DNA from 2 places in the Spirosoma sp. KUDC1026 genome. Region 1 is predicted to be linked to the other one. Evidence: riboswitches for the same ligand, from Rfam matches in the RefSeq annotation. Region 1 holds a riboswitch; the other holds the start of a gene.

Evidence for each region. Region 1 has a riboswitch for cobalamin ahead of HU175_RS23365 (hypothetical protein). Riboswitches for the same ligand answer to the same signal wherever they lie in the genome.
Region 2: linked by a shared signal. The riboswitch ahead of HU175_RS10165 (TonB-dependent receptor plug domain-containing protein) and the one ahead of HU175_RS23365 (hypothetical protein) in region 1 are both predicted to bind cobalamin.

Annotation. Positions count from the first base shown of each region.
Region 1 covers NZ_CP056032.1:5,543,589-5,546,986, forward strand. Annotated here, with positions in the region: gene HU175_RS23355 (cobyrinate a,c-diamide synthase) at 1-87, opposite strand, end outside; gene HU175_RS23360 (DUF4256 domain-containing protein) at 147-716, opposite strand; cobalamin riboswitch at 963-1,169, shown strand; gene HU175_RS23365 (hypothetical protein) at 1,292-1,921, shown strand; gene HU175_RS23370 (TonB-dependent receptor plug domain-containing protein) at 1,937-3,398, shown strand, end outside.
Region 2 covers NZ_CP056032.1:2,417,520-2,420,917, reverse strand. Annotated here, with positions in the region: gene HU175_RS10170 (M14 metallopeptidase family protein) at 1-1,044, shown strand, start outside; cobalamin riboswitch at 1,150-1,387, shown strand; gene HU175_RS10165 (TonB-dependent receptor plug domain-containing protein) at 1,445-3,398, shown strand, end outside.

The DNA.
Region 1 (3,398 bases):
AAGCAACCCGAGTGTCAGTGTCGTCTTACCGGAACCGCTGGCCGGAGCGGCCAGCAGAAACTGAGAAAATATACTCTGATTTGACATTCAACAAGCAGCTAGAGAACTGGTCCAGGCATCATTCCTAATGACTTTTCACTACGTCCCTAGACCCGTAACGAACCACGGAACCCTCGGGCGCTGTAGTATGAGGAAGCACCATTATGGTACACAAAAACCGTATCATAGCGCCGATCGCAAAACAAAGCTCCGCCTAGTTTACGAATGGCAGCAGGTGTTTGTATCCAGCTTGACGTTTTTAGGTCGAACGGTCCAATCTGCTGCAACTGCCGATACTGCTCCTCCGTCAGGAGTTCGACACCCATGGCAGCAGCAGCAGCATCAACATTATTTTCGGGGCGATTATCTTTTCTCAATTCCAGCGCTTCCCGATCATAGCAAAAACTTCTACGTTCTTTGGGACTCTCGGCTGAGCAGTCATAAAAAATATACTCCCCCGTCTTCGAATCATACCCGACAACATCAGGCTCCCCGCCGGTCACTTCCATATCATCGAGCACCCACAGTTTTTCGGGATTGGCATCTAGCTTTTTCTGTACATCAGCCCAGTCAAGATTCTTGTGCCGGTTTCTGTTTTTCTCGAAACGGGCTTTCAAAAGGCGGAGTAGTTCGTCACGCTGTTCGGGCGACAGTTCCTTTTTGTTGGCTGTTGTCATTATGTCTTTTCTGCTTCCGAGGGGTCGTAGATGGGCCTCGATGATCAAGGTTGTAAAGGAAATAGACGAAGCTCGTAACTCAATGCATCTTTAGGCAAAGGCGAGCCATTTTCTGATCAACGTACAATCTGATTATTTTGTAAAGGGCAGTTGATGAATAAGATAAGTGCTCGCGGGAAACGTAAAACGATTGAGTCAAGAAAAGTAACTCAGTCCGTATAGGACAGAAGTACAGCGAAAACTATACTTTTGCCCCTGTTTTTAGGTGCGCTTCCGCCGGGAAGCGCTTAAAAGGGAATCCGTCGCGCTGCCCGTCAGTGTTAATCGGAGCAGTCCCCGCTGCTGTATAGTTCACACAAACATTCTGACAATCAGGCCACTGTTCCTCATCAGGAATGGGAAGGCGTTGGGATCGAACGAGCCAGAAGACCTGCCCAGAAACGTCATAAACCGGTGTGCTTTCGGGACGAAAGGCAGACAGGAAGTCAGATAGGGTGCGCCTACTAACCGGCGGACACCCCTGCTTTTTGTACGCGCTTTTTACGGGTTTGCCACCACATCAACCGAACAAGCGCATGATCAATCCGCTACTTATCGATTCGTTACTGCTGGGTGTGCAGCACTCCTTCGAACCCGACCATATGGCCGCCGTGTCGGTGCTGGCCTCCGAAAAAGGCAAGTCAGGAGGGCATCACATATGGCGTATCATCTGGCGATCGTCGCACTGGGCGCTGGGCCATTCGTTCACCCTCATTCTGTTTGCCTGTCTGGTGCTGCTGGTCAAATCAGCGCTGTCGCTCAACATTGCCGAGCAGGTCGAACTGGCCGTCGGCCCGTTGATGATCTGGCTGGGGATTGTGGCCATCCGGCGGAATCACCAGCAGACGCACGAGCATTTACATCCAGCACCGTCCACTACGTTCAGCCGGTCGTTCTGGGTCGGTATGGTCCACGGCCTGGCCGGTACGGGCGGTGCCTGCACGGTAGCTCTGACGCTGGCGGCCAGCGATGCGGCCACAGCCGTTTGGATTATTGTGCTGCAAAGCGCGGGCATCATCGTCGCCATGACTCTCTACGGCTGCCTGCTGGCTTTTTCACTGACCAAAGTAGTCGACCGGTGGCAGACGGCGGTTCGGGTTATCAACTATGCGGTGGGCATCTTCTCCATTGCGATCGGCATTTACACGCTGGTCGACATTCTTTAATCGTAACAAGTATTCATGAAACACCGCTACTATCTTGTTCTAGGTAGCTCGATCCAGACCCTTGCTTGTCTGGGTGCAACAGCAACGCTTAGTATACTTAACTCTTTACAGGCGCAATCGATCCCTGCCGACACACTACGAAGCCGGGCGCTGGAAGAAACGATCGTTACAGCCACCCGTTCGGAAACCCGTCGCGACCGGGTTCCGCAGCAAATCGACATCATCACCCGACGTGACATCGAGCAAACGCCGGCCACCGACGTAACAGATCTGGTCAAGAAGCTAGCGGCTGTCAATGTCATTCAGTATCCTAACTTATCGTCGGGCGTTGGCATCCGGGGATTCCGTCCGCAGTTCTCGGGACTGAACCAGCGAACGCTGCTGCTGATTGACGGGCGTCCGGCGGGGGCCACGAATTTGTCGACCATTGGACTCAACAACGTAGAGCGGGTCGAAGTGCTGAAAGGGCCCGCATCGGCGCTGTATGGCTCGCAGGCCATGGGGGGCGTCATTAACGTCATCACCCGGCGCTCCACGGGACCGCTGCGGGGCAATGCCTTCGCTGAGTATGGTTCGTTCCAGACATATCAGGCGGGGGGAAATGTTGGCGGCAGTCTAACCAACCGGCTCGACTTCGATGCATCGGTCAACTACCTCCGGCGGGCGCAGGATTACCGAATCGGAAAAGGTAACCTGTTCCGGAATTGGTTAAAAGGCGATCAGGCCGTAAAATACTACAGCAACAAACCGGCCGAAACGATCGATGATCGCAAGGACGATGGGCAGATCCGGCCCAACACCAAGCTCACCTACTATTCCGGTTCGCTAAGGCTGGGCTATCAGATCAGTACTAACTGGCGAGTGGACGTACGGGGCGAAAAATTCATTGCCGACGACGTTGAATCACCCGGCGACATTACCTACGGCACCACGCAGGCCAGCCTGAAAGATGTTAATCGGCAGGCGGGAGAGGTTGCCCTGCGGGGTCAACTGGCGGCTCACAAACCGACGTTACGGGTCTTTGCTTCCGGCGAAAACAATTTCAACCAGACAACCAACGTATCGGGCAAGCCGGTTACCCCGTTCCTGTCGTCAAATACTGCGAACCGCTGGCAGGGCGTTCAGCTCCAAGATAACTGGCAACTGGGGGGTCATCAGCTTACGGTTGGCTACGATTATCTAAATTCCAGTACGTCGTCTCGTAGCTGGAGCGACGGCGTTACCGAAAAAGCGCCTACGCAGCCCAACTACTCGATTCGGTCGTCGGCGTTCTACGCGCAGGGACAGCTGGCCTTCGGCGGAGATCGTTTCCTGTTGCAGCCCGGTCTGCGGGTGGATGATATTACCTTCTCCGTCAAGGAAACGCCCCTGCTCACTACGTTCAAGCCGGGCAAAACAACCAATCCGTTCGTTAGCCCTAATCTGGGCGCGTCGTTGCGGCTGGCACCCAGTTGGCAGTTGAAAGGAACCGTGGGTC
Region 2 (3,398 bases), 2.7 Mb from region 1:
GCCAATAACTCGTTTATCGCCGTCAACGATCTGCTGGCTGGTGGTGTTGACGTGTACCGCATGGCGGCCGGTGTTAGCGGCAAATCGGGCGTTGCCCCCGGCACGTTCTTCGTACCTGCTTCGGAAAAGGCGAAAACGCTGCTGGACAAATCGGCGAAGAGTCTAGGTATCGACGTAACAAGCATCGCCAAACGTCCAACGGGTACGATGGCGAAAGTAAGTCCCATGCGCATCGCGCTCTGGGATACCTATGGTGGTTCGATGCCATCGGGCTGGGTTCGCTGGATTATGGAACAGTATCACTTCCCGATGAAAGTAATCTACAGTCAGGAAGTTGATGCCGGTAACCTGCGTAAGAAGTACGACGCGATTGTGTTCGTAACCCGGGCCATCCCACAATACACGGGTGAAGACAACGATCCTTACCGAAATTTTGCACCGCGTATTCCGAAAAACGACGAACTACCAGCCGAGTACCGCACGCACACGGGCCGGATCACCCACGAAAAGTCGGTTCCGGAACTGAAGAAATTCCTGGAAGCAGGTGGCGACATCATCACCATTGGCAGCAGCACCAACCTGGCCTATCACCTGGGTCTACCCGTCAAGAACGCTTTGACCGAAGTAACCAGCTCGGGTCAGGAGCGCCCACTGCCCGGCGAGAAATACTATATTCCCGGCAGTGTTCTGCGCGTGAATGTCGATTCGACGCAGCAGGCCACCTGGGGTCTGCCCACCAAAACGGACGTTTACTTCGACGCCAGCCCAGTATTTAACATCGCTCCCGATGCTATCGCGACGGGCAAAGTGAAACCACTGGCGTGGTTCGACAGCGGCAAACCACTACGTAGCGGCTGGGCCTGGGGTCAGGCGTATCTGAAAGATGGCGTCGCGGCTTTCATGGCACCAATTGGTGCGGGCAAACTGTATGCGTTCGGTCCGGAAATCACCTTCCGGGCGCAGGCGCAGGGCACGTTCAAGTTCCTCTTCAACCAGCTTTACGAAACAGACGGCAACTCGGTGGCTGACCTGAACGGCAAGTAAGCAACTGCGATTTTTAGTGTTCTGGCGAAGCGCCCGGTGGATTTTCTACCGGGCGCTTTTGCTTGTTTGCGCCCTCAATCAAGCGAAGTAACCAATACGTTCGTACCTTCGCGCCGGATTCGCGGTGCCCGTCGTCGACCCCAGCGTGGACGGCAATGGCTTAATAGGGAACTCCGGTGGTCTTTGCCGACCAAAACCGGGACTGTCCCCGCAACTGTACTGCTTTGTTTTTCAAGACAGCCGATTCTTTGCTACGTTGGTCACTATTGCCCGTTTCTGGGCAACGGGAAGGCCCGAATCGGTGAGCTAAGTCAGGAGACCTGCCGCTGGTCGTGAGTTGTTTATCGGTACGGAGGATAGCGATAGACAGCGACGGGTATTCACTTTTTCTATGTTCGACATGCGCATTACTACGCGCCTGCTGGCAACCGCCCTGTTGGGACCGGCTGCTCTGGGTATTACTGTACCCGCCCTGGCTCAGGAAGCCAAAACACTCGATGAGGTCGTGGTCACGGCCAACAAATTCCCTCAAAAACAATCGCAGACCGGCAAGGTCGTTACGGTCCTCCCCGATTCGGTGCTGCAACGTTACGCTACGCAGACGGTCAGTCAGCTGCTCACGCGCCAGGCGGGCCTGATGATCGTAGGCGCTCAGGGTCCGCTGGGTTCCAACCAGGACGTGTACCTGCGTGGGGCCTCGGTGGGCAATACGCTGGTGCTGCTGGATGGCGTACCGGTTTATGACCCATCGGGAACCGTTAACGCCTTCGATCTCAACCTGATTACGGTGGGCGAGTGCGAACGGATCGAAATTCTGAAAGGAGCCCAATCAACGGCTTACGGTTCTGATGCCGTTGCCGGAGTAATTTCTATCTCGACGCGTACCGGTTTGGGTAAACGGCCGCTGCGTGTGTCAGCGACGGCCCAGTATGGCACGTACAATACGTTCCGGGGCGGCATTGGTTTGGGTGGGGCTACCGAAAAAGTATCGTATACTCTGCGGTACACGCGCCTGTCATCAACGGGGTTCTCGGCAGCGACGGATCGTGAAAACACGGGCACGTTCGACAAGGACGGCTACCGGCAGAACGCCCTGCTCGGTAACGTAGCCATTGCACTCAATCCGCGGCTGACGCTGAAGCTGCGCGGCCTCACCACGGCCTACCAGACAGACCTCGACGCAGGTGCTTTCGGTGACGAAAAAGATTATACATCCAACAACCGCTTCAGTTTTGGCTCGGCGGGGCTGGAATGGACTCACGAGCGCGGCAAACTGGTTGCGAATTACGGCGTCAGTGGCAGCCGACGCGTCTACAAAGACGACTCGACATCAGTTGAACCGGCCGCTTTTGACAAGTATAGTTACAGTGAATACAGCGGACTGACGCAGTTTGCGGAGGTATACCACACACTGACGGTCCGCAAAAATATCGAGCTGCTCACCGGTGCCGACTACCGCTTCGCCAATACCGACCAGACGTACCGGTCTGTTAGTGAATACGGTCTGTACGAGTCACCACCGCTGGGAGCAGATACGGCCCGTACGGGTCAGTTGAGCCTCTACGCATCGGGTGTCTGGCGGACGCAGAAAGGGCTGTCCGTCGAACTGGGCGGACGTTATAACCACCACTCGGTGTACGGAAATGCATTTACGTACTCGTTCAACCCATCGTACCTGATTCAGGATCAGGTTAAAGTATTTGCTAACCTGTCGTCTGGTTTCCGGGCTCCGTCGCTGTACCAGATTTTCTCGCCGTATGGTAACCGGGCGTTGAAACCAGAACGGAGTCAGTCGATTGAAGCGGGTATTCAGGTCTTCACCAAGGCGAAAAATGCCTGGGTCCGGGCGTTGTATTTCAACCGGCAGGTGCGCGATGTTATCTTCTTCCAGTCCCTGGCAGTGCCGCCCTATACGAGTCAGTACATCAACTTCGACCGGCAGCACGACCACGGGTGGGAGTTTGAAGGGCAGGCGCAACTGGGCAAACTAGCTCTGACCGGCAACCTTACCCTGCTCGACGGTCGGGTGACGACCCAGGCAGCAGGCCGCGACACGACCTACAACAACCTGTTCCGCCGGCCGAAGGTACTGGTCAACTTCACGGCGGGGTATCAGATCACTCCCTCTCTGTTCGCCAGTGCATCACTACGTTCGGTGGGTAGCCGCATCGACCGGTTCTACAACTCGGCCACGTTTGCCACGGAGAACGTAACGCTGGCTCCGTATAGTACGGTTGACCTCTACGCCGAATATCGCCTGAATCAAATCCGCCTGTACGCTGATGTTCAGAACCTGTTCGACAAACAATACGTCGACAGCTACGGCTACAACACCCGCCGACGCACAGCGAATA